Regions from separate parts of the Desulfobaculum sp. SPO524 genome, predicted to be linked through region 1. Evidence: riboswitches for the same ligand, from Rfam matches in the RefSeq annotation. Region 1 holds a riboswitch; each other region holds the start of a gene.
The links. A riboswitch is a leader RNA that binds a small molecule or an ion and turns the genes downstream of it on or off. The one in region 1 is predicted to bind cobalamin.
Positions count from the first base shown of each region.

Region 2: it holds a riboswitch for cobalamin, as region 1 does, so the genes downstream of both, metE (5-methyltetrahydropteroyltriglutamate--homocysteine S-methyltransferase) here and ACI3L3_RS09320 (sirohydrochlorin cobaltochelatase) in region 1, are expected to answer to the same signal.
Region 3: it holds a riboswitch for cobalamin, as region 1 does, so the genes downstream of both, ACI3L3_RS07645 (ribonucleoside triphosphate reductase) here and ACI3L3_RS09320 (sirohydrochlorin cobaltochelatase) in region 1, are expected to answer to the same signal.
Region 4: it holds a riboswitch for cobalamin, as region 1 does, so the genes downstream of both, ACI3L3_RS14515 (anaerobic ribonucleoside-triphosphate reductase activating protein) here and ACI3L3_RS09320 (sirohydrochlorin cobaltochelatase) in region 1, are expected to answer to the same signal.

Region 1 is NZ_JBJDSB010000002.1:827,754-834,871, forward strand. Features, by position in the region: gene lspA (signal peptidase II) at 1-414, opposite strand, end outside; gene ileS (isoleucine--tRNA ligase) at 509-3,331, opposite strand; gene ACI3L3_RS09315 (hypothetical protein) at 3,458-3,958, opposite strand; cobalamin riboswitch at 4,187-4,420, shown strand; gene ACI3L3_RS09320 (sirohydrochlorin cobaltochelatase) at 4,671-5,465, shown strand; gene ACI3L3_RS09325 (FecCD family ABC transporter permease) at 5,487-6,569, shown strand; gene ACI3L3_RS09330 (ABC transporter ATP-binding protein) at 6,566-7,118, shown strand, end outside.
Region 2 is NZ_JBJDSB010000002.1:1,238,499-1,245,616, reverse strand. Features, by position in the region: gene ACI3L3_RS11060 (ABC transporter substrate-binding protein) at 1-1,220, opposite strand, end outside; gene ACI3L3_RS11065 (ATP-binding protein) at 1-13, opposite strand, end outside; gene metE (5-methyltetrahydropteroyltriglutamate--homocysteine S-methyltransferase) at 1,493-3,763, opposite strand; cobalamin riboswitch at 3,895-4,084, opposite strand; gene ACI3L3_RS11050 (BCCT family transporter) at 4,380-6,056, opposite strand; gene ACI3L3_RS11045 (mandelate racemase/muconate lactonizing enzyme family protein) at 6,072-7,118, opposite strand, start outside.
Region 3 is NZ_JBJDSB010000002.1:441,994-449,111, reverse strand. Features, by position in the region: gene ACI3L3_RS07670 (4Fe-4S dicluster domain-containing protein) at 1-162, shown strand, start outside; gene ACI3L3_RS07665 (FAD/NAD(P)-binding protein) at 159-1,013, shown strand; gene ACI3L3_RS07660 (hypothetical protein) at 1,176-2,036, shown strand; gene ACI3L3_RS07655 (hypothetical protein) at 2,030-2,227, opposite strand; gene ACI3L3_RS07650 (hypothetical protein) at 2,511-2,759, opposite strand; gene ACI3L3_RS07645 (ribonucleoside triphosphate reductase) at 2,811-4,889, opposite strand; cobalamin riboswitch at 5,059-5,218, opposite strand; gene ACI3L3_RS07640 (class I SAM-dependent methyltransferase) at 5,464-6,084, opposite strand; gene ACI3L3_RS07635 (single-stranded DNA-binding protein) at 6,530-7,039, opposite strand; gene ACI3L3_RS07630 (hypothetical protein) at 7,077-7,118, opposite strand, start outside.
Region 4 is NZ_JBJDSB010000005.1:39,600-46,717, reverse strand. Features, by position in the region: gene ACI3L3_RS14525 (methyl-accepting chemotaxis protein) at 1-1,559, shown strand, start outside; gene ACI3L3_RS14520 (ribonucleoside triphosphate reductase) at 1,660-3,684, opposite strand; gene ACI3L3_RS14515 (anaerobic ribonucleoside-triphosphate reductase activating protein) at 3,584-4,333, opposite strand; cobalamin riboswitch at 4,399-4,557, opposite strand; gene ACI3L3_RS14510 (response regulator) at 5,278-5,757, shown strand; gene ACI3L3_RS14505 (iron-containing alcohol dehydrogenase family protein) at 5,855-6,985, opposite strand.

The DNA.
Region 1 (7,118 bases):
CGCAACATTAAACGCCGGCCAGTGCCATGCCTTGTAGTGAAAGTCCAAGAAATCGACCACCGCGCCCAGATGGACTCGGTCCACAAGGTTGCCCAGTGCGCCGCCAAGGATAAGTCCCAGTGCGGACACGGAAAGCTTGTCCGTAAAATGAGCCGTCTTCAACAGGTACATAATAGCGCCGACGGCGACAAGAGCCACAGTGATAAACAGGGTGGTCTGCCACGCGATGGCGTCGGTATCCAGAAAGCCAAAGGCCGCGCCCTTGTTCAGCACATGGACCATGTTGAAAAAGCCCGGAATGACGGCGTAGCCCTGCCACGGGGGAATGGTGGCCTGTACCCACAGCTTGGTCAGCTGGTCAAGGATAAGGACGCTGCCCGCGATGGAGAGGGCCATGGCGTATCTGTTGCGCATGGGGGTGCCGTGTGCTCCATGGTTAAAAGCCCGGACGCGGTCTGCGCCGCGCCCGGGCCAAATGAAGGCGTAAGGTGAGGGGGCCGCGCGAAAGCTATTTGCTTTCGGCTGCCATCACGGAAGCGCAGCGCGGGCACAGACCGGGGTGGTCCGTACTGGTGCCCAGCTCTTCGGAGTAAATCCAGCAGCGCTCGCACTTGTCGCCGGCTGCGGCTTCGATGCCAATCTTCAGGCCTTCTACCTCTTCGCTCTCGTAGGCGTCCGCCGGAGCGTCGGCCAGAGGTGCGGTGGTGATGGCGGAAACGATGCACATTTCGCGCAGGTTCAGACCCTCGGTCGCCAGATCGTCCAGCAGCTCTTCGCGGGCGTAGACGGTGACCTTGGTGTCCAGGCTATGGCCGATGGTGCCGGCCTTGCGTACAGGCTCGATGGCGCGGTTCACTTCGGAACGCACGGCAGCGATGGTGTCCCACTTGTGGCGCTCGGCCTCGGAGAGCAGGTACTTCTCGTCCATGGTAAAGCGCATGGCGAAGACCGTGGGCACGCCGGGGTGCAGGGCTTCCGGCAGGTGCTGGAAGGCCTCTTCCGCGGTGTAGGACAGGGTGGGCGCAATATCGCTGAGCAGAGTCATGAAGATCTGCCACAGCGCGGTCTGCGCGGAGCGGCGCTCCTGCGAGTCGGCGGCGGACACGTACAGGCGGTCCTTCAGGATGTCCAGATAGAAGGCGGACAGGTCCGTGACGCACATGTTGTGCACCGCATGGTACACGCGGTGGAACTCGAACTCGTTGTAGGAGCGCTCAATCTTCTTATGGATGGACTGGATAAGGTCCATGGCGTAGCGGTCCAGCGGCAGCATCTGCTCCGGGGCCACGGCGTTGACCTTGGGGTCGAAGTCGCCGAGGTTGCCGAGGATGAAGCGCATGGTGTTGCGGATGCGGCGGTAGGCGTCCACGAGGCGGCTCAGGATGTCGTCGGAGATGCGCACGTCAGCCTGATAGTTCTCGGAGGAAACCCACATACGCAGGATGTCCGCGCCGTACTTGTCGATGATTTCCTGCGGGGCCACCACGTTGCCGATGGACTTGGACATCTTTTTGCCCTCGCCATCCACAACATAGCCGTGGGTGAGCACGGACTTGTAGGGGGCCTTGTCGCGGGTGCCCATGGAGGCCAGCAGCGAGCTGTGGAACCAGCCGCGGTGCTGGTCGGAGCCTTCCAGATACAGGTCGGCGGGGTAGGAGCACTCGTCGCGCTGTTCCACAACGGCGGCAAAGCTCGTTCCGGAGTCGAACCACACGTCGAGGATGTCGTCTTCCTTTTCCCAGTGGTTGCCGCCGCAGTGCGGGCAGGTCAGGCCTTCGGGGACGATGTCTTCAAGGGCGGCCTCGAACCAGTAGTCACAACCGGTTTCGTGCTCCTCGAACTTGTCCACGATGTTCATGACCCAGTCGCTGTCGAACCATGCCTCGCCGCAGTCCTTGCAGAGCAGGGCCATGATGGGCACGCCCCACGTACGCTGGCGCGAGATGCACCAGTCCGGGCGCATTTCAATCATATTATGGATGCGCTCGCGGCCCCATGCGGGAATCCACTGCACGTCCTCGTCAATGGCCTTGAGGGACTTCTGGCGCAGGTCGTTGTTCTCCATGGAGATGAACCACTGCGTGGTGGCCCGGTAGATAACGGGCTGCTTGCAGCGCCAGCAATGGGGGTAGGAGTGGCTGATCTTCTCCATAGCGAGAAGGTTGCCCAGCTCCGTGAGCTTGTCGATGACGTGGGGGTTGGCCTCGTCAACGCGCAGACCCGCAAAGAATTCGACGGTGGGCAGGAAACGGCCCTCGTCGTCCAGCGGGGAGTAAATGTCCAGACCGTAGCGGTAGCCGGTCATGTAGTCATCGGGACCGTGGCCGGGGGCGGTGTGCACGCAGCCGGTGCCGCTCTCCAGCGTGACATAGTCGGCCAGCACCAGCAGGGACTCGCGGTCGTAGATGCAGTGGCGGGCCTTCAGACCTTCGAACTTTTCGCCCTTGAGGGTGGCCACGGTGGTGTACTCGTCCCAGCCGAACTTTTCGGCGCAGGAGGCCAGCAGCTCTTCGGCAAGGATGTAGAACTCGTCACCCTTTTTCACGCAGACGTAGTCGTAGTCGGCGTGGAAGGCGATAGCCATGTTGGACGGCAGGGTCCACGGGGTGGTGGTCCAGATGCAGACGAAAGTCTTTGCCGGATCGGCCTCGGGGATGATGTCCGTCACCTTTTTGTCGGTGAGGGGGAAGCGTACGAAGATGGACGGGGACGTGTGGTCCGCGTACTCCACCTCGGCCTCTGCCAGTGCGGTTTTGCAGTCGTTGCACCAGTAGATGGGCTTCTTGTTGCGGACAACGCCACCCTTCGCCATAAAGCGACCAAGCTCGCGGGCGGTGGCGGCTTCGTAGCTGGGGCGCATGGTCAGGTAGGGGTTGTCCCACGTGCCCAAAACGCCAAGACGCTGAAATTCCTTGCGCTGGGTCTTCATCCACTTTTCCGCGTAGCTGCGGCAAATCTTGCGGATGGTCAGCGCGGGGAGGTCCGTCTTGCCCTTGGCTTTGAGTTCCTGCCCGACCTTATGCTCAATGGGCAGACCGTGACAGTCCCAGCCGGGGACGTATTCGGCCTTGATGCCCTGCATGTTCTTGTGCTTGACGATGATGTCCTTAATCACCTTGTTCATGGCGGTGCCAAGGTGAATGTGCCCGTTGGCGTAGGGCGGACCGTCGTGGAGCGTGTAGCTCTCCTGGCCTTCATTGGCCTCGATCATGGTCTTGTAGACATCAGTGTCCTGCCAAAATTTGAGCGTCTTCGGCTCGTTCTGGGTCAGGTTCGCCTTCATGGGGAACTTGGTCCGGGGCAGGTGCAGGGTTTTCTTATAGTCGCTCATGGATGTGCATGTCCTCCACGGAAATTAAACAGAGTCGCCAAAATAAAGAGGACAAAGGTAACCAAGTCTCCTGCAAAGTCAAGGGCAGAGCGGCCTTGCCGCGAATCTCACCCGCGGCGTGCATTTCTATACCACAAGGCACCCCTGCGGCAGAGGCGGCGGACCGGGCGATGGCGCGGTGGGCGGGACGATAACGCCATGTTCCAGACGCTCGCCGTGGGCGTTTTTGCGTATGGCATCGACGGTGAGGGCAATAAGGCGCGAGGCAACGGTCTTGGCGATAAGCGAGTGGTCCGTGTCCGGGGTCAGCCCTGCCGGTGCGGTGACGGCGTCGTCGGCGGTCTGCGCCGGGGCGGCCTTGGCTGGTGCGGATGTGGGAGCGCCCTCGCGGCGCGGCGCCGCGCCGGGCTGGTCCGATGGTGCCTGGGCCGCGGCGTGGGTGCCCCGCGTGGTGGTGGCGGAGTAGGTGGGCGCGTTTACGGCCATGCGGACCACGTGCCGCTGGGGTTGTGCGGGCGCTATGCGGTGCTGTGTTGTCTCCGCGAAGATGGCGTGTTCTGTTTCAATGGCGGTGGAGGTGGTGAAGATGCCGCACAATGTGAGGATGATGGTCATAACGGTCCGCATAATGGCTCCAAGATGGTGAATGGTGGATGCTTTGGCGCGCATCGGTGCGCCGTGAATCTGCCTTTGCGGCTGAAAATGCATCAAGTGGGCCATTTGTGCTGTGGGGTGAAATTGTTTGGAAAAAACCGGGAGGCGGGAGTGTGGCGGCGCAATTTTGACGGCGGCTGGGCTGCGCTGGTGGGCGCTGAGTGGGTGTTTTGTGCAGTGACAAGCGCTGTGAAATCGCCTATGCTTCCCGCGTCTTGAGGTAGCCCCGTACTTGCGGGGCTTGAAGAGGGAACCCGGTGCGAATCCGGGGCGGACCCGCCGCTGTAAGTCCGGCGCCGCGCAGGCATTGCCCGCGCGGACGAGTCTTGCACCCCATACAGAGCCACTGCCACGTGCGTGCAACGCGCACCCGGCGGGAAGGCAGGGGTGGAATTCGGACGAGCCAGAAGACCTGCCTCAGGGCCTTGCGTCAGCCATGCCGGCAACGAGGGCTATTGCCTGCATGGACCTCATCCCGAATGTTCGGGGTACACCCCTGACGCACTCCGGCGCTGCGCGCCGGCTTTCTTCCTGTATTGGCAGGTGACGCCCGCCTGCGGTTTCACTGGAGCGAGTTCAAATGCTCACATCCCGTTTCTCTGGCACGCGCGTTTTCGCGCTGTGCCTCTTGGCGCTGGTCCTGTCGATTTCCACTGCATTTGCATCGCATGGTGAGGGAAAGCCTGTGAAGAAAGGTGTGCTGTTCGTGGCCTTTGGTACGAGTGTTCCTCAGGCCGACAAGGCTCTGCGCGGTCTTGAAGCCACCTTTGAAAAGAGCCACCCCGGTCTTGACGTGCGCTGGGCGTTCACGTCCAACATCATCCGCCACAAGCTGGCGAAGCAAGGCCGCGAGCTGGATTCCGTGACCACAGCGCTCTCCAAAATGTTGGATGACGGCTACACCCATGTTGCCGTGCAGTCCCTGCACACCATTCCGGGCGAAGAGTTCCACCAGAAGGTGCTCAGCGTGGTCAGCCGCTTCAGCGGTGGTCCCGGCGGTTTCCGGCAGGTCACGGTGGGCAGCCCCATGATGGCGACCGATGCCGACATGCAGGCTGTGACTGCGGCCGTTCAGTCCTCCATTCCCGCCGAGCGCAAGGCTGACGAAGCCGTTGTGCTCATGGGCCACGGCACGCATCACTCCGGCAACATTTTCTACCCCGGTCTGCAGTGGTATGTTGCCCAGAAGGACCCCAACATCTTTGTTGGCACCGTTGAGGGCACGCCCTCTCTGGACACCATTGTGGCCGAGCTGAAGGACCGTGGCATCAAGACCGCATGGCTGATGCCCCTGATGTCCGTGGCGGGCGACCATGCCCAGAACGACATGGCGGGCGACGAGGACGACTCTTGGAAGTCCGTGTTCAAGGCCAACGGCATTACGCCGAAATGTGTGTTGAAGGGCACTGCCGAGTACCCTGAATTCGCGGCCATTTGGCTTGGTCACGCCGAAGACGCCTTCGGCCGTTTGGCGCAGTAGACTGTAATGGCAGGGGGAACTATGAACGACGCGGTCCTGACGCAGACCTTTGCGCAGGAAAGTGCGGCCCGAAAACGGCGGCGCGTGCTCCTTTGCGCGCTTGCTGCGGTGTCGTGCGCATCCGTTATCGGGGGCTGTCTGTTCGGCCCCCTGCCTCTTCCCGCACGTGACGTGTTTGCGGTGTTGGCCTCTGCTCTTGGCCTGCCCGTGGATGCGCCCGCAGACCCGACGCTGTCTGTGGTGATTCTTGATATCCGGCTCTCCCGCGTGTGTCTGGCGTGGGTTGTGGGCGCGGCGCTGGCCGCCGCCGGGGCCGTGTTTCAGGGAATTCTGCAGAATATGCTGGCCGATCCGTTCACCATTGGCGTGTCCACGGGGTCGGCCTTTGGCGCTTCACTCGCGCTGTACTTCGGGCTTGCGGGCGTACACACGGTCTTTGGTCCGGGCGTTTTGCCCCTTGCGGCCATGCTTGGCGCGCTTGGCGCGCTGGCCGCTGTTCTTTCCCTTGGCCGTGTGGCCGGGCACCTGCGGCGCGAGACGGTCGTCCTTGCGGGCATTGTGGTGGCGACGTTTCTCTCCGCGCTTATTGCGCTCCTCAAGAGTTTGGACGAGGAGTCCATGTCCAGCATCGTCTTTTGGGTGATGGGCAGCTTTCAGGGGCGAAGCTGGGAGCATGTGGGCTTTGCCGTGCCGTATATGCTGGTGGGCGGCCTTGTCATTATGGCCTATGCCCGCGAGATTGACCTGTTGTCCATGGGCGACGAGCAAGCCGCCATGCTGGGCGTGAATACTGACAGGACCCGCCTTATTGTTTTGGTGGCCGCCAGCCTGCTGACGGGCGCTGCGGTGAGCGTTTCCGGCGTTATCGGCTTTGTGGGGCTGGTGGTGCCGCATTTGGTGCGCATGCGCATGGGCGCGGAGCACCGTCCGCTGATTGCGGCCTCGGCCCTTGTGGGCGGCGTGGCGCTGATGTGGTCGGACGTGCTGGCCCGGTGCCTGCTGCCCGAGGGGCAGGAGCTTCCGGTGGGCGTGATCACCGCGCTGATGGGCGGACCGTTCTTTTGCCTGCTGCTGCGGCGGCGCGCCAAGGAGATGGGCCTGTGATTCGCATAGAGGACCTTTCCTGCGGCTACGGCCAACGCCGTGTGTTGGATGGCATTTCCGCAACCCTGCGCCGTGGGCAGATGGTTGGCCTGCTTGGCCCCAACGGCAGCGGCAAGACCACGCTGCTGTCCGCCGCTGGCGGCATTTTGCCTGCCATGGGCGGGAGGGTGCAGTTGCAGGAGGACGGTGGATGGCGCGACGTGCTCGCCATGTCCGCCAAGGAACGCGCCCGGCGCATCGCCTTTGTGCCGCAAAAGGCCTCGGCGGCGTTTCCGCTGAAGTGTTCGTCCGTGGTGCTGATGGGGCGCTATCCGCACCTGTCGGCATTTTCGGGCTATGGGCGTGAGGACATCGCCGTGGCGCGGCAGTGTATGGAGCGCGCCGGAGTGGGGCACCTGTGGGAGAGGCCCACGGACGCGGTGTCCGGCGGTGAGTTTCAGCGCGTGCTGTTTGCCCGCGCCTTGGCGCAGGAGACGGACGTGATGTTTTTGGACGAACCGTCGGCCAGTCTGGATATGTCCGGCACAGTACAGCTTTTTGACCTGCTGC
Region 2 (7,118 bases), 410 kb from region 1:
AGGATGATTTCATTGTGTCTTCCATATTGGCCGAAGGTCAGGTCCTGCGCGCCAAGGGCCTCGTGGGCGTCGGGCGCGTCTGGGGAATATGGGGTGAAGGGGTGCGTGTATGTTTTGATGAGGCCCTGCACAGGAGCGTGAAGGTGCTCCAAGGCATGTTTGGTTTGCTGGCGGATGGCGGCGATGTTCTCGGGTGTTTTGCCTGCGAGCTCTACCTGTTTGGTGGCCTCGATGAGCAGCCGCGTCAGGTCGTAGGCATGGACGAAGCCTGTCGGCGCTGTGATGTCCTCCGGCGTGGCAACGTCGGCAAAGAGCGCTGTCGCCTTTGCGAAAACCTGCCGCGCAAGGGCGTTGTCTCGTATGTTGAGGAAAGAGAAGCGCGTTTGCAGGAATTCAATATCAAGCTGCGCGCGCAGTGCCGGTGTGATGACATGGGGGAAGTCGCCGCCGGTGATGCCCCAGTGGCTGATGATGGGGCGGCGCAGCGCGGGGGACAGCTCGAGCATTGCCTGACAGAAGACAATTCCTTCAGGAGCATTGCCCACAAAGATGATGACGTCCGCCCCTGCGGTGACCACGTCGCGGAGCATGATTTTGGCGGCGGGCACGCTGATGCCCCAGTTGAACAGTTTGGTGACGGCCGGAGAGGCTCCATGCGCGGCCAAGGCGTTGACCATGATCTTTTCGTTGGAGAATCCCCATCCGGTTTTTTCCAGCAGCAGGGCGGGGCGGGTGAAGCCGCGCTGGGCAATGGCGCGGTTGATGATGACTTTTCCGGCCTTGGTGTCGTCTACAGAAAGGCGGAAGACCCAGTTTGGGCCACTTTTGGGGCGCGTGATAGGGCCTGCGGCGGCCCACGGGTTGAGCAGCAGAATCCCGCTGTCGTTGATGAAAGAGAGGTTCGTCAGCACGGGCGGAGAGTGCAGGCCACAATACACTGCCAGCATATTGGGGTCTGCGGCGGCGGCTTTGAGATTGGCAAGGCTGCGCATGGCATTGCCCCGGTGGTCGAGGACGGTCAGCTCCACCGGGCGGCCAAGGAGTGTGTTGTGGACTTCTGCCAAGGCGGTTTTGATGCCGCGTTCAATGGCGGTTGTGGATTCCTGCGCGCTTGACCTGTCGGCGTCGAGATAGATGCGGAGCGGCTCGGCAGCATGCAGTGCGGATGGGGCCGCGCCACAGAGCACGATGGTGAGAAGCAGGGCAAGAGCACAACGCATGGAATACACCTCCATACTCTCTATACACTCATTTTTGAGGTGATGACGCAAGGAAAGAGTTCAAGAGGCATCGCCGTGTATGGGCGTTCTTTGTGCGAGTTTCGCGTCGGTAGTGGGGCTGTATTCTGTGCGGATGGCTTGGGCTGTGGCCCTACGGCTGCGGATGCGAAGGGGGGAGGGAGTGAGACAAAAAGCGCGGCCTGCTTCCCTGCTCAGGGGACAGGCCGCGCACAAGGCATGGCGGCATCCTCGCGGATGCGACCAAGGTGGTGCTACTGGCCGCGCAGCTGCTTGGCGGCTGTAACCATGTTTTCAAGAGAGGCGAGAGTCTCGGGCCATGCGCGTGTTTTAAGGCCACAATCGGGGTTGACCCAGAGCCTTTCGGCAGGGATGCGTTGTGCGGCCTTGCGCATCAGGTCCACGATGGAATCCACAGACGGGATGTTTGGCGAGTGAATGTCATAGACGCCGGGCCCTATTTCATTGGGATAGGAGAAGTCGTCAAACACATCGAGAAGTTCCATATCGGAGCGGGACGTCTCAATGGTGATGACATCTGCGTCCATGTCGGCAATTGCCGCGATGATGTCGTTGAATTCCGAGTAGCACATGTGCGTGTGAATCTGGGTGACGTCCTGCACGCCGTTGGCGGTAATCCTGTAGGATGCAACGGCCCAGTCGAGGTAGTCGCTCCACTGCGACTTCCGCAGGGGCAGGCCTTCACGCAGGGCGGCTTCGTCAATTTGGATGACGTGAATCCCCGCCTTTTCCAGATCCAGAACTTCGTCGCGCATGGCGAGGGAGAGCTGGCGGCAGGATTGTGCGCGGGGTTGATCGTTGCGGACGAAGGACCAGTTGAGGAGTGTCACCGGGCCTGTGAGCATGCCTTTCATCGGCTTCTCCGTGAGGGATTGGGCAAAGGTGCTCCACTTCACGGTTATGGGACCGGGGCGGGAGACATCGCCGAAGATGATGGGCGGCTTGACGCACCGCGAGCCGTAGGACTGGACCCAGCCATAGGCACTGAAGGCGTAGCCCTCCAGATGCGTGCCGAAGTATTCTACCATATCGTTTCGTTCCGGTTCACCGTGTACCAGGACGTCCAGCCCGAGCTTTTCCTGCTCTGCGACGACGGTTTCGATCTGGTGGCGCATCTGCTCCGTGTAGGCCTTTGTATCGAGCTCCCCCTTGCGGAAGCGCAGTCGTGCGGCGCGGATGTCCTTGGTCTGCGGAAAGGAACCAATGGTGGTCGTTGGGTAGAGGGGAAGGTTGAGGGCGTCTTTTTGTCTGTTTCGGCGCTCATTGTACGGGCTGTTGCGGCGCCCCATCTCTGTCGTAATGGCCCGCACGCGCTCCTTCACCGTGGGATTGTGGACTCTTGTGGAGGTTTGGCGGCTGTGTATGGCCCGGGCGTTGTCGGCCAAATCGGTGGAAACGGCGTCGCGTCCTTGCGTGAGCGCTATGTCGAGAATGCGCAGTTCATCTAGCTTTTGCGTGGCGAAGGCAAGCCAGCTGCGGATTTCTGCGTCCATGGCGTCCTCAAGTTCTACGTCAACAGGAACGTGCAGCAGGGAGCAGGATGGCGCCAGCCACAGGCGATCCCCCAACTGCGTCGCCAAAGGTTCCAGCCAGTCAAGCAGTGCGGTGAGGTCGCTTTTCCAGATGTTGCGGCCGTCGATGACGCCAAGGGAGAGGACCTTGTCACCGGGGAGCGCGTCGACAATCTGAGGGACTTCCGAGCGGCCTCGCACGGCGTCGATATGGATGCCGTTGGTCGGGAGGCCAAGAGCAAAGTCGAGATTCTCCTCCAGCGTGCCGAAGTAGGTGGCAAGCAGGGACTTTACCGGGCTTGATGCAAGGCGGTTGTAGGTGGCTTCAAGCATGGCGCGCCACGAGGCGTCCAACTCCGTGACAAGAATGGGTTCGTCAATCTGGACCCACTGCGCGCCAGCCTTATGGAGCGCGTTGAGGAGCTGTTCGTAGACGGGTACGAGCCGTGGCAACAGCTTTGATTTGTCACTGTCATCCTTCGCTTTGCCGAGCCAAAGGTAGGTGACGGGGCCGATGATGACGGGCTTGGCTTGGCGTCCGTCCTTGTGAGCCTCGGCAAGCTGGTCGAGCAAGCGGTCCGCGTTCAGGGAGAAGGTGGTGTCCTTGGTGAATTCGGGGACGATGTAGTGGTAGTTGGTGTCGAGCCACTTGGTCATTTCACCGGCGTTGACGCCGTCTTTGCTTCGGTCGGCGGCGGAGCGCCCGCGCGCGATGCGGAAGTAGGCATCCAGTTCACTGCCCGGTGAGGCGGTGGCGCGGGACGGAATGTTGCCGAGGGTGAAGCTCATGTCGAGCACATGGTCATACAGCGAAAAATCGCCGACGCTAACCATGTCCAGCGTTCTTTGCTGCGCCCAGTGAGCGCGGCGCAGGGACTGGGCGGTGGAGGCAAGTTCCTGTGCTGGGAGGTCGCCCTTCCAGAACGCTTCAAGAGCCGTTTTCAGCTCTCGTTTCGCTCCGATTCGGGGAAAACCGAGAATGTGGGTAGGCATGTGGTCACTCCTTTGATGTGTGATGAACAAGGAGCAACGACCGACTGGCGCGAAGACACAATGCACAAAGAGACCCCGCCCGGTTGGGCGTGGCAAGGCGTGCATGACGAGTCAGTCCAAATCGCGAGACTGTCGTGCTCTGCCTGCAAGGGCGTCTCCTGGCTTCTGACCCTGTGCTCCACAGCCTTCCCGCATGTGAGGAATGCAGTGACTGCGAAAGGTATATGTCAGTTACAGTGGCGCGTCCGCTACGGATTTTCACCGTATTCCGTTTCCTTGCGAGGACGAGCGGGAAGAATAGCCATGTGCTTTGTTGGATGGCAAGGGAAAAGTGGAAGGCGGCGGCTCAGAGGGTGGCGGCGTTGTTTATAGAGTGTGAGAGATGGGGGATGCGGCCCAATACAAGGCCCGGAGCTGTATACACCTCTGGTAGGGCTGGCATGTGCATGGTTGCGCAGGGGGTAGAGCAGGAGTCATGCGGGGCGACGCCTTGCATACGCAGTCCGCCCCGGCTTCCTGAGGAAACCGGGGCGGGTGTGCGGTCGGCTTTGAGGGGCAAGCCGGGATGGTGTGCATCGGTCTGCGCCGCGTGGGCGCGGGCTGATGCGGCGCAGGTTTAGTCGGCCTGCGCCGGGGCGACGATGTTGGCGTCGTCCTTCAGCATGGCGCCGACGGTGGGGTCAGCGGCTGCCGGGGCGGCAATGCCAGCCTCCATGGGGGGCATTTCGGCCGGGCTTTTGTCCGTCTGGGACAGGCGGATGGAGTAGAGTTCGATTTCCTTGGCGTCCAACTTGCCGAACACCTGCTGGATGTATGCCGTGGTCTTGTAACCGAGGACGGCGAAGATAGGCATCATCGGGACGATGATCAGCACGGGGAAGGACTTCAGGATATTCAGCTGCGCGTTGATGAGCAGGAAGATAATCGGGATAACCGTCAGCAGCAGACACCAGAACAGGCGGAACATCGGGGAGACGTTGGCGTCCTTGTCCAGGTGCTTGGTGGAGATGCTGGCCAGAGAGTAGGACGTACCGTCAAGGGTGGTCACGGTGAACAGCACCATGGCAATGAGGTACACGGCGGTCATGGCCAGCGGGAACGGCGTTTCGCCGAAGATGGCTGTCACCAGCGCGGTGGGCTGGTTGTTGTTGATGAAGCCAACAGCATCAAGGGCGCCGGTGTTCATGAGGTCCATGGTGAACGTGCCGCACACGCCGAAGATGATGCTGGTGCCGAGGGTGCCCGCGCCGACCAGTACAAGGATGAGGTCGCGCAGCTTGTGGCCCTTGGCAATTTTGGTGATGAACACACCAAGGCCCGGAGAGTAGGAAATCCAGTTCGCGAGGAAGAAGATCGTCCAGTACTGCGGGAAGAAGGAGTTGCCATACGGATCGGTGTTGGTGCTCATGCGCAGGTACTCGGTGAGCATGATGCCGATGCCGTTGGTGGTGTTGTTCATGATGAGGGCCGAGGGGCCGATGATGAACACGAATCCAACAAGACCGGCGCAGATGTACACCGTGGCATTACTCAGGCGGGCCATGCCCTTCTCGATGCCGATGTAGGAGCTGAGCGAGAAGATGACGGACAGGCCAAGGATGATGCCAATGCCCATGGTCAGGCTGTCCGGGATGCCGGTCAGGTGGCTGATATTGGACGAAATCATCGGGATGCCAAGGCCGAGGGTCAGCGCCGTGGCCGCCAGCGTAGTGATGATGAACAGCAGGTCGATGAGCTTCTGCGCCCACAGGGGCAGGGCATCGTCAAACATGCTGTTGACAACACCGCTCAGGCTCATGCGGCGGCTCTTCTTCACGTAGAACACGATGCAGAAGGGGATGGCTACGATGAGGTACATGAACCAGCCCGCAGCGCCCCAGTGGAACATATTGAAGGCGGCGGCGTATTCCATGGACAAGGGCTTGTCCACAATGCCGAACTGCGGATCCATGTAGTAGTACACGGCTTCGATGAAGCCCCAGTACATGGTGCTGGCGCCCATGCCGGCGGACAGGGCCATGGTGAACAGCTGAAACTTGCTGAACTTGGGTGTGTCGCCGCCAAGGCGGATGTTGCCGTATTTGGACAGGGCAAGATACAGCAGCATGGCAGTGGCGAACATGGCATACCACAGGAAGCCGGAGCCAAGGTTCTTGACGGTGAAGTCAAGCATGCTGCCCATGGTTCCTTTGGTGCCCTCGGGGTACAGGACGGCCACGACGCCAAGGGCGACAACGGCCGCGAAGCTCGTCAGGGTGAGCCTCAGGTCAACATTGGATGCGTTGAGTTTCATCGGTGGTCCCTCTGTTTACTCGAAGCTGTACGTGGCGATGGAAGCGGCCTTTACGGCGTCCCAATCCATTTCAACGCCAAGGCCTGCGCCTTCGGGGGCGTGGACGAAGCCGTCCTTGTCCGTGCGGATGGGCGTGGACTTGCAGGCCAGCTCAAAGCTCTCGTAGGGGTAGAACTGCTCGAAGTACTTGCAGTTGTGGTGGGCAAGAGCCACGTGCAGGTTGGCGGCCTGTGTGATGGTGTAGCCCATGCTCTGGATTTCAAGAGGCTTGGAGTGGCCTTCGGCAATGGCGAAGCACTTGTTCAGCGGGGTGATGCCGCCGCAGACCGTGGCGTCCTGGCGTACGTCGGACCACAGGTCGTTGGACAGGGCGTGAGTGACTTCCTGCAGGGTCAGCAGGCAGTTGCCGTGGCTGGAGATTTCCAGATCGGTGTTGGCCACAAGGCGCTGGTATGTCTTGTAGTCGTAGTCGGACACGGGGGCTTCCAGCCACTCCCAGTTGTACTCGTCCAGCAGTTTGGCCATCTTCATGGCCTCTTCGGGCGTGTAGAAGGTGGCGGTGTCCAGCATGAAGCGGACGCCGGAGTCCTTGTAGCGCTGCTGCACAGCGTTTACGAGAGCGAGGTCCTTGTGGAACACGCAGTAGCAGTGCAGCTTAATGGCGGTGAAGCCGTGCTCGATGCAGTCGTCGAGGTAGGGGAAGTACTCTTCGACGGTGTCGAACATGGGGGTGGAAGCGTAGGAGAGGATCTTGGTGCGTGCGCCGCCGAGCAGCATGTACACAGGCATGTTGGCCTTTTTGCCCTTGATGTCCCATGCGGCGATGTCCACCGGAGACTTGGCGGGCAGGCCGCCCCAGGAGCAGCGGGCCATCAGCCAGGAGTTCAGTTCCTCGGTCATCAGCGGGTTTTTGCCGATGAGGCCGGGGACGATGGTGCGCATGGATTCAATGATGCACTTGTCGAAGTCGTTTTCGGTGTAGCTGATGGTGGCGCCAACGCCTTCGGTGCCGTCCTCGGTGATGAGGCGGACGATGTTGTTGGTGTACAGCAGCGGTTCCTG
Region 3 (7,118 bases), 390 kb from region 1:
GGGCACAAGTTCGCCTACTACCCGCAAAGCCACGGCGGCGAAATCGCCTGCGTGGGCTGCGGGCGGTGCATCCGCAGTTGCCCCGTTTCCATGGACATACGCGAAGTGCTGTGCGGCGTGCTCGCCCATGAGCCGCACACCGAGACGGAGGCGCAATCATGACCCATATGCCACAAAAGAATATGGCTAACCTCTACCTGCCGGACATGGCGACCATTCACGAGGTCATCGACGAAACGCCAAACATCAAAACCTTCCGCGTCACCCTCAACAATGAGGACCGCATGAAGGCCTTCACCTTCGAACCGGGGCAGGTCGGCCAGTTGTCGGTGTTTGGCGTGGGCGAGGCAACCTTTGTCATCAACTCCTCACCAACGCGCATGGACTATCTGCAATTCTCCGTGATGCGCGTTGGGGAGCTGACGGGCAAGCTCCACCAGCTACGCGCCGGCGACCAGATCGGCGTGCGCGCGCCCCTTGGCAACTGCTTTCCCTATGAGGACATGAAGGGCAAGGACATCGTCTTCGTCGGCGGCGGCATCGGCATGGCGCCCCTGCGCACCCTGCTCCTGTACATGCTGGACAACCGCGACGACTACGGCGACATCACCCTGCTGTACGGCGCGCGCAGCCCGCAGGACATGGCCTACCAGTACGAGCTGCCAAACTGGCTGGAGCGCAGCGACCTCAACACCATCCTGACCATCGACAACGAGGCACCGGGCTGGGAGCACGAAGTGGGGCTTATCCCCAACGTCCTGCAGGACAAAGTCCACCCCGACCCGGCGCGCACCATCGCCGTCACCTGCGGGCCACCCATCATGATTAAATTCACGCTGCAAGCGCTGAAAAAGATGGGCTTTGCCGATGAAAACATCATCACCACGCTGGAAAAGCGCATGAAATGCGGCGTCGGCCTGTGCGGACGGTGCAATATCGGTTCAAAATACGTCTGCAAGGACGGCCCGGTCTTCTCCTATGCGGAACTGAAGACCCTGCCAGCAGACCTGTAGAAATGGGGGTCACGCGCGGCGGGTACGCATGGCCGCCGCGCGATTGGCATAGTAGGTGCGACTTCCGGTCCGCGGACGGCGGGGAGAATGAGGACTCGCCCCGCCGTTCGCCCGGAAGTCGGACAGGGACACCGCGCCCTACGGCGCGCAAAGGAAAACGCCATGTTCTACGCCGATGAAGGCACGTTCGACACGCCCAGTTGGTACATATCCGGCCCCCATCCCGGCGACGCCGCCACGCAAAACGGCTTCACGCCGGACGAGAACCGCTTCCTGCGCATCACGCCCGCCTGCATTATGGCCTCCAGTCTGTTTCGCGCGGTGTGGGGCGGGCGCAGGCCGCATATGCACTGCCATCAGTTGGACATGCCAACGGCCACGCGCCGCTTCACCTTCACTGGCGAACGTTTCGATCAATTTGATCTGGACGTGCTGACGGCGTGCCTTGCCGCCGGAGACAGCGAATCCGGCGATGGTATCGTCCGCGTGCACATGCCGGACATCCTCGCCACCCTTGACCTGCGCAGCCGTCAGGACAACCGCCGCCGCGTGCACGCCAGCCTTTCACGGCTGGAGCATGCCCGCCTCACCCTTGAGGACGCGCGCTACCGTATTTCCTTTCAAATGATGCAGAGCCTGCTGTATGACCGGGTGGATGACACCTGCATCGCCCGCGTGCACCCCGCCGTGGCGAACGCCTTTCACAACAGACCCGCCCTGCGCATGTTCCTGCGCGAGCGGGTCTTGCTGGCGCCCCACGGGCTGGCGAGATGGCTCCATGCCGCCCTTTGGGCCTGTGGCGGAAGCTGCAGCATTGCGCGCGACCGCCTGCTTGGTCTGTGCGCCGTCCCCGGTGAGGAGGCGCGCCTTGATGTGGAGCTGGACGCGGCGCTCTCCCATCTCGCCGACGTCCACTTGCTCCATGAATTTCATGACCGGGGCCGCGTGCTTGTCATCAAAGGCAACCGGCACGGAGCACAGCGCTCCCGCACGGCCTTTTTTCCGGCCCCGCCCCCTCAGTGAGACACACCGTCCTTCAGGTCAAAAACAAACTTGTCCTCAACCGGGGCGTTCTCATAGTCCGTCCACCTCAGGTCGATCTTTTCAGCCATCAGCCAGCGGATCACTTCCGCGTGGCTCTGCGGGATACCCGGGTACTCGACAACTTTCGTAATCACCTCGTTAAACACCGTGATTTCGACTGCTATCTTCATCCTGTCCCCCTGGTGAAGCTTGTGCCGCGCGCCCTCGCCAGCGCGCGGCGGACGTATCGACTCCCATCAAGGGTAACGCAATTCGCGGCTGTTCGAAATCCGAAATACACCGATGGGACAAGGCTTTTCCCACGCTCAACACATTTTGGAGCAAAAGCTGAACAATTCCGGCCGCCCCGTTGCGGCAGAAATCTGCGCCCCTTCCCTGCTGGGGCAGCACGCAAAAAGGGCCGGGAGGATATATCCTCCCGGCCCTTTGGTATGGCGGTATGGCGCGGGCAACTTAGCTGCACTCTCCGTTTCCATCGCCGTTGCCGTTTTTCTCGGCCAGCTCATGGATTTCGTCGAGGGTTTTGCCGCGCGTGGTGGCAAGGCGTTGCCACTTTTTCTTTTCCTTTTTCAGCGCCTCCACGGTCTGCAACAGGTCGCGAATGGTATGCGCGGGGTAGCCGTGCTTGGCGTACTGCCCCTTTCGCAATTCTTCATCGTTACGCTGCCGGAGGGCGCGCAACTGCTGCGCACTGAGTATCATGCATGAACTCCTGTGAAAACGCTCTCGAAAAGGCCGCTGCTCTCGCCCGTGCTAGGCGCTGCACTCGCAACCGCAGAAGGACTCCATAGCGTATTCCTTGCGGTCGCGGTACTCTTCCTGCTTGCCCTTGTTCCAGCGGTTCACGGGGCGGTAGTAGCCCACAACGCGGGTGTAGACTTCCGTATCCTCACCGCAGGTGGGGCAGGAGAAGTGCTCGCCGAAGATGTAGCCGTGCTCCTTGCACACCGAGAAGGTGGGCGTCACCGAGATATACGGAATCTTGGTGTTGGACATGGCGCGGATGAGGTAGCTCTTCACGCTTTCCTCGGAGGGCGCGGCCTCGCCGAGGAAGGTATGGAACACGGTGCCGCCGTTATACACGGTCTGCAGCTCGTTCTGGTGCTCCAGCGCGGTCACCACGTCGGAGGTGATGCCTACGGGCAGCAGCGTGGAGTTGGTGTAGTACGGCACATCCTGACCGGAGGTCTTGATGTCTTCGTACAGGTCCTTGTCGATTTTTGCCAGACGGTAGCAGGTGCCTTCGCCGGGGGTGGCCTCAAGGTTGTAGAGGTTGCCCGTCTCTTCCTGGAAGTCCACGATGAGCTGACGCAGGTGCTTCAGCGTACGGCGCATCAGGCGCAGACCGGCTTCGCTCTCGATGCCCTTGCCAAGAAGGTTCAAGCAGGCCTCGTGGCCGCCAATAACGCCGATGGTGGAGAAGTGGCCCTTGTAGCCATTCTTCAGGTAGCGGCGCGAGAACGGGAACATGCCCGCCTCAAGGTTCTGGGTGACGAGCTTGCGCTTGTACTCCAGAGAGTCCTTGGCAAGGCTGGCGTACTCGGCCACGAGGTCGAGGAAGTCTTCCTCGTTGTGGGCCAGATAGGCCAGCTTGGGCAGGTTCAGGGTGACGACGCCGATGGAACCGGTCAGGTCGCCGGCGCCGAACAGGCCACCGGTCTTCTTGCGGATTTCGCGCAGGTCCATCTGCAGGCGGCAGCACATGGAACGCACGTCCTCGGGGTTCAGGTCCGAGTTGATGAAGTTCTGGAAGTACGGCGCGCCGTAGCGGGAGGTCATCTTCAGCAGCAGCTTGCCGGACTCGGAATCCCACGGAAAGTCGGAGGTGACGTTGTACGTGGGCACCGGGAAGGAGAAGATGCGGCCGTCGGCGTCGCCCTCAAGCATCACTTCAAGGAACGCGCGGTTGATCATTTCCATTTCCTCGGCGTATTCGCCGTAGGTGGAATCCATCAGCTTGCCGCCGATGATCACGGCCTCTTTGGCCATGTGCTTGGGCGGCACGAAGTCGAAGGTAAAGTTGGTGAACGGGCTCTGGCCGCCCCAACGCGAGGTGGTGTTCAGATTGTGGAGCAGCTTCTGCATCTGCTGCTTCACATCGTGGTAGCTGAGGCCGTCCTCACGCACGAAGGGGGCGAGGTAGGTGTCCACGTTGTTGAACGCCTGCGCGCCGGCCCACTCGTTCTGCAGCGTGCCGAGGAAGTTGACAATCTGTCCGCACACGGCGTCAAAGTGCTTGGGCGGCGTGGAGGAGCAGCGGCCAGAGAGGTTAAAGCCTTCCAGCAGGAGGTCCCTCAGGCTCCAGCCGGAGCAATAGCCCGCAAGGCCGAAGGACAGGTCATGCAGGTGGAAATAGCCGTGGTTGTGGGCCTGCCGGACTTCTTCCGGGTACTTTTCCAGCACGTACCGGGCCTGAACGGAACCGGCCATGTGCAGGATGAGTCCCTGGAAGGAATGCACCATATTGGAGTTCTCGTTCACGCGCCAGTCGGAGCGGTCCAGATAGCTTTCGATCATCTTGGAGATGTCGATGTAAGCCTGATTCTGGTTGCGCATCTCGCGCCGCTTTTCGCGGTAGATGATGTAGCGCTCGGCCACGGAGTAGAGGCGGGCTTCCATCAGCACCAGCTGCACAGTGTCCTGAACGTATTCCTGCTCCGGAACGTCCACGCCTTCGGCGTCGATATGCTCGGCAACCTTGCGGGCAAGGCGCTTGCCAAGGAGCGGGTCCTTGATGCCGCTGGAATTGAGAGCCTTCAAGATGGCGCCGGCAATGCGCTCCGTGGACCAGGTTTCAAGACAACCGTCGCGTTTGAGAATCTGTTTCGGCATCGGGTCTCCGCTGACGGCACAAAGCGCCGGATCGCACACGACAAAACACATGCGACCACGATACTGCTTCAAGCCGTCGTGCCATGATTTTTACCCTGCGGCCCAAGATTTGCCGCGGGAGGGTTCGGGGGATGTATTTCTTGCCCGCCGTGGTATCCGCGTACCCCGGACGGTCAGAAACGCTTCAGGCAGGATGACTGGCTTTCCCCTCTCCGGCGCGCCGCAAAGGCACTGCCGTGAAATGCTTGGGAATACAGCGGCGGGACCGCTCCGGACTCGCACCGGATTTCCTTGGTTGCCCTGTGGGCACCTGAAGTTCACTGCGTAATGAGTGAGCGGTACCTAGCAAAAACGTATGGGGCACTCAAGGCCGAATACTGCCAAATACTGCCCAAATTCAGGGAAAATCATCAGCCCTCCACAGGGGCGAAACCCCTGCCTGGTACGGCTGACAGCGAGATGACACTCGCACCCCGCAGGATTGGCGGGCGCAATTTCCTTCAAAAAACGCCCCCGCCCATTTTCCCGAAAATTCCGCCCCATACTGAAGTGGGAATAGCGCCGCCAGCAGGGACTATTTGCGGATATCTATCCAGTGCCCATATCCGGGCTGACGCATGATGAGATACGTCTCTACGCCCGCGGCCTCCAGTATGCCGCGTAGCACATCGGGGTCGCGCCAGCGCATGCGCTCATCGTCGCTGTCCTCACGCGCCCACGCCGGGCGCATCTTCTCCACGGCCTCTTGGGGCTGGTCCCGGCTAAAGCCGCAGCCGATGAATGTGCGCCCATCAGGACGCAGCACGCGGTGCACCTCCGCAAGGACGCGGCTCCGGTCCGCCCAGAAGGGGATGGACCCGCGGCTGATGACAAAGTCCACACTCCCCGCCGCCAACGGCAACGCATGCACATCCACCGCCACAAGGGACAGGCGCTGGGAAGTCACGCCGTGCCGCTGACCATTTTCGCGGGCCAGACCAAGCGCCCCGGCGTTGTTGTCCACGCCCACAAAGCGCATGCGCGTCAGTTTTGCCATCTCAATGGCAAGGGCCGCGCCGCCGGTGCCAAGGTCGAGGCACAGGCCCTGCGTCAGTTCAAAATCCGCCACAACCTGCCGCGCAAGGCGCGGATACTCCGCCGCAAAACGGTGGGATTCATCGTAGCGGTAGAACGACATATCGCGGGGTGCGGGCATGACTCCTCCTTGCGCCAAAGCGTTTGGAAAGCTCAATCATTACGCTACGCTTCCCTGCGCCTTCGCACAAGTGGGCAACAGAATTTGGAGGTGTTTCCCGCGCTGGCCCGGCATGCGGCGTTTTCCTCGGAATGACGCACAGGATGCCGCGCGGCGCACCCGCGCGCTGTACGTGGCGCCCCGCCCTCTCGGCCCGCCACCGCCCTCTGGAGCGGCGGTGGTGAAGGACGCCACCTTGCCTCAAGAGCGGACAAAAAAGGCCTAGATACTCCTCGCGTACCGGAACGGAATTGTCGTCGAGCGCCGACTGTCTCCCCCCACAGCGGGTGGAACTTTCGCTCTGGCGCGTCAGGCGCATCGCCCCTCGGGCCGAAAGCCCAAAAAAAGAGGGCGACATCGCTGTCGCCCTCCCAAATGCCTTATATGGCACCTACCGCTTCGCGGTTTAGAACGGCACATCATCCATGCCGGATGCCTCGGACGGGAATGCCGGGCCGAGGTCTTCAGCAGGCTGCTGCTGTTGCTGCTGCGGCTGCTGTTGCTGGCCGCCCCACTGCTGGGACTGCTGCTGCGGCTGAGCCTGCTGCTGGCGCGGAGCGTCGTAGCCGCCCTGCTGCTGCGTATTCCGGGAGTCCAGGAACTGCACGCGCTGGGCCTTGACTTCGGTGCTGTAGCGGTCATTGCCGTCCTGACCCTGCCACTTGCGCGTCTGCAGGCTGCCCTCAACGTACACGAGGCTGCCCTTGCGCAGGTAGTTGGCGCAGGGTTCGGCCTGACGGCCAAAGACGACGACGGAATGCCACTCGGCTTTGTCCACGCGCTCGCCCTGCTGGTTGGTGTAGGACTCGTCCGTTGCCATACGCATGTTCACGATGGGCTGGCCGGCCTGCGTGTAGCGCAGCTCGGGGTCACGACCAAGACGGCCGATAAGCATTACCTTGTTCAAAGAAGCCATGAGACTCTCCCGATTTCGTTTTCGTTTCTATCCCCGGCTATTTGGGTGCCGGAGCTTTCTCTTCCAGTGCGTCCAGGGC
Region 4 (7,118 bases), on a different contig from region 1:
TCCGCAAAATGCAGCAGTCCGGAACCGCATCCGTGGCAGAGCTGAACTCCAAGCTGGCCAACGCCGATGTGGCGGAAACCTTCATTCAGCAGTTTAAGGACATCCGCAAGAACGAGAAGGAAGTCATCATTACCGGCGAGGACCGCTATTTCCAAATGGTGACGGAGGGCGTGGAATTTATTGTAGGCAAGGCGCAGGAACTGCAATCCATCTTCAAAGACCCTGTGGACATTGAGGCCGCAAAGGGGGTTGAGGAGGCCGTGAGCAAGTATTACGCCTCCTTTAACGAATATGTGAGCAAGATGCGCGAACAGGACGAAGCCACAGAGCGCATGGTCGCCGCCGCCGAAGAGGCGCGCAGCGTCTGTATTGAGGCGCGTGACGACCAGAAGATGAAGATGGACGCCCAGATGGCGTCATCCAATTCCATGGTCTTTACCGGCGCTGGTGTGGCGGGTGTTATCGGCATACTGGCCGCCTTCCTCATCACGCGGGCGATTACGGTCCCCGTGCGCAAGGGCGTGCACTTTGCCCAGACCATCGCGCAGGGCGATCTTGATGCAAGCATTGATTTGGAACAGCGCGACGAAATCGGCGCACTGGCCGACGCCCTGAAGAATATGTTGAAGCGTCTGGCTGGAGTGGTGGGCGACGTCCAAAGCGCGGGCGAGAATGTCTCGTCCGGCAGTCAGCAGTTGTCGGCTTCGTCCGAGTCCCTGTCGCAGGGGGCGACGGAACAGGCCGCATCCGTTGAGGAAATCTCCTCCAGTATGGAAGAGATGACCGCCAACATCCGCCAGAATGCGGAAAATGCCCTTGAAACCGAAAAAATGGCCATCCAGTCCGCATCGGACGCCGAAACCGGCGGCAAGGCCGTTATCGACACCGTGGAGGCCATGAAGCAGATTGCCGACAAGATTTCCATCATTGAGGAAATTGCGCGGCAGACCAACCTGCTGGCCCTTAACGCCGCCATCGAGGCCGCCCGCGCTGGCGAGCACGGCAAGGGCTTTGCCGTTGTGGCCGCCGAAGTCCGCAAGCTGGCCGAGCGCAGTGGCGCCGCCGCGGCGGAAATCAGCGAACTGTCGTCCTCCAGTGTGGAAGTGGCCGAACGGGCCGGGAATATGCTGTCCAAGATGGTGCCGGACATCAAGCGCACCGCCGAGCTGGTGCAGGAAATTGCCGCCGCCAGTAACGAGCAGAATTCCGGCGCGGAGCAGATTAATCAGGCCATCCAGCAGCTGGATCAGGTGGTGCAGCAAAACGCCGCCGCAGCCGAGGAAATGGCGTCTACGTCGACGGAACTGTCCAGCCAGGCCGAACAGCTCCAGCAGACCATGGCGTTCTTTAAGCTGAAGAGCAACGGCTCCGGCGCATCCCGCGCGTTGCCGTCGCGTTCGGCTGGGGCCAACCGTCAGCTCAGCGCGGCAAAGCCCATCAGTGGCGGGTCCAAGCCCAAGGCGTCCGGTGGCGGCGGGGCATCCTCCGGTGGGTCCGGCGGCAGCGGCATCGCCCTTGATATGGACGGAGACGCTGACGACGACTTCGAGCGCTTCTAGTCAGGCATGCGCATACCGCGCAGAGCGTGGCATGGCGACAAAAAAGCGGCCCCGGCATTGATGTGCCGGGGCCGCGTCTGTTTATCGTACAGCGCCGCGGTTAGCAGCGGTCGCAGACTTCGTGGAACACAACGCGGTCGTCATATTCGGCCTGCTTGCCCTTGTTCCAGCGGGACACGGGGCGGTAGTACCCGACAATGCGGGTGTAGACCTCGGCATCCTGACCGCAGGTGGGGCAGGTGAAGTGCTCTCCGGCAATGTACCCATGCTCGTTGCAGATGGAGAACGTGGGCGTAATGGACAGGAAGGGCAGCTTCGTATTGGTGAAGGTTTTGACGATGAAGTTCTTGAGCGCTGTGGTGTCGGAGACGGCTTCACCAAGGTAGGTGTGGAACACGGTGCCGCCGGTATACATCGGCTGGAGCTTGTCCTGATGCTCCAGAGCGAAGACCACGTCGTTGGAGATGCCGACGGGCAGGGCCGTGGAGTTGGTGTAGTACGGCACGCCGTTGCCCGAGGAATTGATTTCCTTGTACAGCTGCTTGTCAATCTTGGCGAGGCGGTAGCTGGTGCCCTCGGCCGGGGTGGCTTCCAGATTGTACAGGTGGCCGGTGTCCTCCTGGAACTTGGAGGTCAGCTCCTGCAGGTGCTCCAGCACGCGCTGCATCAGGCGGGTGCCTGCTTCGGTCTCAATGCCTTTGCCCAAGAGGTTCTGGCAGGCTTCGTGCCCGCCCACCAGTCCAATGGTGGAGAAGTGGCCGTCAAAGCCGTTTTTCAGGTAGCGCTGGGACCACGGGAACATGCCGCGCTCAAGGTTGTCGTTGATGAGCTTGCGTTTGAACTCCAGCGAGTCGCGCGCCATGGTGGCGTACTCGGTGATGATGTCGAGGAAGTCTTCCTCGCCCTGCGCCAGATAGGCCAGCTTGGGCAGATTCAGGGTCACCACGCCGATGGAGCCGGTCAGGTCGCCCGCGCCAAACAGGCCGCCGACCTTTTTGCGCAGTTCGCGCAGGTCCATCTTGAGGCGGCAGCACATGGAGCGAACGTCCTCGGGGTCCAGGTCGGAATTAATGAAGTTCTGGAAGTAGGGCACGCCGTACTTGGCCGTCAGCTTCAGGAGCAAATCGCCGATTTCCGATTCCCACGGGAAGTTCGCCGTGATGTTGTACGTGGGGATGGGGAAGGAGAAAATGCGCTTGTGGTAGTCGCCGTCGAGCATAACCTCAAGGAATGCGCGGTTGATCCAGTCCATCTCCTGCTGGAAGTCGCCGTAGGTGGCGTCCTGCAGCTTGCCGCCAATGATGACGGCCTCGTCGCGGATGTGCTTGGGGCAGGTGAGGTCAAAGGTCATGTTCGTGAAGGGGCTTTGGCCGCCCCAACGCGAGGTGGTGTTCAGGTTGAACACAAATTTCTGCATGGCCTGACGCACCTGCTCGTAGTCCAGCCCGTCGTGACGGATAAAGGGCGCGAGGTAGGTGTCTACGTTATTGAAGGCCTGCGCCCCGGCCCACTCGTTCTGGAGCGTGCCGAGGAAGTTGACCATCTGCCCGAGGGCGGAATCAAAATGCCGCGCGGGACCAGCGCAGGAACGGCCCTCAAGGTTGAAGCCCTCCAGCAGCAGGTCGCGCAGGCTCCAGCCTGCGCAGTATCCGGCAAGGCCAAAGGACAGGTCGTGGATGTGGAAATAGCCGTGCTCGTGCGCCTGACGGACTTCTTCCGGATACTTCTCCAGTGCATAGCGCGCCTGAATGGAGCCGGAAAGGTGCAGCATCAGCCCCTGAAAGGAGTGCGACATATTCGCGTTTTCCGCCACGCGCCAATCCGCCTTCGACAGGTAGGTGTCGATGGTGTCCTTCACATCCAGATAGGCGTTGTCGTGGGCGCGCAGTTCGCGGCGGCGTTCGCGGTAAATGATATATTTCTTGGCAACCCCGTACATGCGGGATTCCATCAGGACCTGCTCCACGAGGTCCTGCACGTGCTCTTGCTCGGCGACTTCGATGCCGCTCAGCTTGGATTCGACCTTACGAGCCAGTCGCTTGGAGAGCAGCGGATCCTTCACCCCGTTGGCTTGCAGCGCCTTCAGGATGGCACTCGCAATCCGCTCCAGTGACCACGTCTCCATGCATCCGTCTCGTTTCAGAATCTGTCTGGGCATCTGACGTCCTCCGAGGTTCTATGTATTTTTGTTCGGTGAGGGGGAAGCCGGCGGGCAGGTACCCGCGGACCGTTTCGATGTCCGTATCGGTGAGCAGGGGCACCCGGGTGGTGCGGAAGTAAAAGCGTCCGGGGTTGTCCTGCGCCATGGCGAAAATACGCTCAACATTGTGCTGCGCCGTTTCGGCGGAGACGGCGTTGCCGGTAAGGGCCGGGTACTTTTCGTAGGGACCTTTGACGTCCACGGCAAAGGTGGTGACATAGCCCGTTGCCAGCATGTCGGCCACCACGCCGGGATTCATGGCGTTGGTGTCGAGCTTGATGGCATAGCCCAGTGCGTGGATGTCGGCGAGGATGGTCTCCAGACCGTCCACGGTGGTGGGTTCGCCGCCGGTGATGGTGACGCCGTCCAGCCATTTGGTGCGGTTTTGCAAAAAGCGCATCATGGCGGATTGGTCAAGGGTCGGCAGCGTGTCGTGGTGCCATGCCATGGTGGCATTGTGGCAGGTAGGGCAATGCAAATTGCACCCGCCAAGAAAGATGACACAGCAGGTTTTGCCCGGCCAGTCGCACAAGCTAAAGCGTTCAAAGCCACGAACGGATTTCCAGGGTTGCATGTACTGCATTCCTAACGCGTTGGAGAGTTAGACACGAAGCCGCCACGCCCCGCGTTGGCGCTTCGTTTTCTTTAGAGTGCTTCGGACCGTGGTCTGGCTTCCCGCGGGGCTGCTGGGTGGCGGTGTGGTGGTCGCCATGTCCGCCAGCGGCGGCGCGGGTTACAGGGGCAGAACCGCCCCGGATTCGCACCGGGTTCACCAGTGCCGAAACGCCTCGAAGAGGAAGAAAATCAGTAGTAATTTGAAGTGCTTATGAAAAGCAGATAATTTCTAGAAGCATAGTCCAAAAGCGCCATGAGGTAAAGGGGTGTTGGAAAACTGACGGGTTAGTCGAAAACGCAAGTATTTCATGCGTTTTAGAAAAAAAGGGCCCAAAAGGGGTGAAAATCCACATGGTTGTCCACAAGGTATATTTCTTAACAGCCCGAAATAGCAGGGGATAAACTTTGGTGTGTGGAAAGTGTAAGATTGCCGACAGCGCCCTGAGCGCCGCAGGTGCAGGAAAGTGCGCGCGCGGCGGGCATGGATGGTGCGCATTCCGGATGGGTGTGGACGGTTTTGGCTGATTGTGGGGAGAGAGAAGGGTGTTGAAAAGCATTCTCAATGGGGATCTGTTGATGGCCACACAGGAAAAAGAGTCATAAATCAAGGCGGCCTGCGCGCTGCGGAGACCTTTTGGCCGTTGCGGGGTGGTGTGGACAAGTCTGCAACATGTTGGAATAGCAGTGTTCTTGTGCATGGCAGGAGAAAGGTGTGGCGTAAGCCACCGCCGGACAGGCAGATTTGGCCGAAACATTGACAAAAAACGGTATGTATATTCTATACTAGGGAACGTCTGGAATTCCCGTGTGTTTGTCAGAGTTGGGTACGGGGTGGACAGGCGTTGTGTGATGGCGTGCATGGGAGGCGCTTGCAGAGGGCCGGGGCAATTCTGCAAACACGGCATGGCCAAGGCAGTTATGGATGATGAAATAAAGCGTGGGAAAAATGGGGCTGGCAAGGCCAGTGCGGCGCGGCGCGATGCGGGGCTGCCGCCACTGGAGATACTGCTGGTCGAGGACAATCCGGTCAATCAAACCGTGGTGCTGATGATTCTCAAACGGGAAGGGCACCGCGTTACAACCGTGGGCGACGGCCAACAGGCACTGGATATTCTGTGCAAGCAGCGTTTTGACGTGGTGCTTATGGACATCCGCATGCCGGGGATGAATGGGGACGAGGCCACGCGCCGCATCCGGACGCAGGAATCCGGGGTGCTGGACTGCGAGATTCCTATCATTGCCATGACGGCCTACAGCACCAACGAGGATGTGGAACGCTTCCTTGGTGCGGGGATGGACGCCTTTGTGGGCAAGCCCATGACGTGGGAGACCGTCACCCAAACCATTCGCGAGACATTGCGCGGCAAAGGGCGTTTGGAATAGCGCGCTATGCCCTGTGGGCGAGACCACGCACAAAGCCCCGAGCAGGAGACTGTTCGGGGCTTTGTGCGTTTATGGAGAGGGCGCCCGCCCATGTGACCTAAGCCAGCAGGCGGTCCAGCAGCCAGTTTACATGCTCACGCGTGATGGGCAGCGGGTTGGCCTTGGTGGACCCGGAAACCAGCACCTCTTCAATAACGGCGTCGCGGTCGGCAAGCGTTTGCCCGGAAAAGGGGTTCTGGATGCCAAAGTGCGCCAGCAGGGCGTGGACGGTTTCCCAAAGGTCTGCGCCGATGGCATCGCTCATTTCCATATACTGCGCGCCCATGGTTTCGCGGTTCAGTTCGATGGCAACGGGGAGGCAGACGCCGCAGGTCAGGCCGTGGGGCTGGTGGAAGCGCGCGCCCAGCGGGTGGGCAAGGCCATGGACCACCCCAAGGCGCGAGGACGCAAAGCCCACCCCGGCAAGGAAGCTCCCGAGCAGGATGCCCTCGGCATGGGGCAGGGGGATCTCTCCGTCGGTGGCGGCGTCATAGGCGCGGGGCAGATGCTCCGCCAGCAGGGTCAGCCCGCGCAGGGCCAGCGTTTGCGAGAACCACGTGGCGTATCTGCTGGTGTAGGATTCAATGGCCTGCGTCATGGCGTCCAGCCCCGACGACGCCACAACCTTGGCCGGGCATCCGGTAAGAAGTTCGGCGTCCAGGAGCACCACCTGCGCGGTCATGGTGGGGCTGCGGAAGGACTTTTTGACGCCCGTTTCGGTGTTGGTGAGCACCGAGACGGGCGTTGCTTCGGAGCCGGTACCCGCCGTGGTTGGGACGGCAATAAAGGGCAGGGTGTCGCCGATGATGGTTTCGCCATCGTGGTACTGCTGCACATCGCCGGTCTGGTGATAAAGCCCGGCGCAGCCTTTGGCGATGTCCAGCACACTACCGCCGCCCACAGCGGCAATCCAGTCCGCACCGTGCTCGCGCGCGGCGCAGAGCAGGTCGGTTAGCTGATGGAGGGTGGGCTCGCCGCCGGGATGCTGCCATGCGCGGCAATCCATATCGCCGGGGCAGTCGCCAAGCAGGCGGGCCAGTGCGCCGGATGCGGCAAGGCTCGCCCCATGGACAAGCACGCCCCGTGGCCCGAACCGCGCCGCATGGGTAAAGAGCGAGGACAGCGCTCCGGGGGCGGTGGCGGTGGTGCGGGGCGTGCTGAGCAGCTGGGGCAATTGCATAAGGGGCATAACGTCTCCTCCGTCGTCAGGGCGGCGCTGGTGATGGACCGCGCCAGCTTGGGCGCGGCATTGGCCGCCGGGGATTGAATCAAAAAATGGGCAGAAACCATCGCAGGAATTCGCGGGCATCGCAAATGCGCCT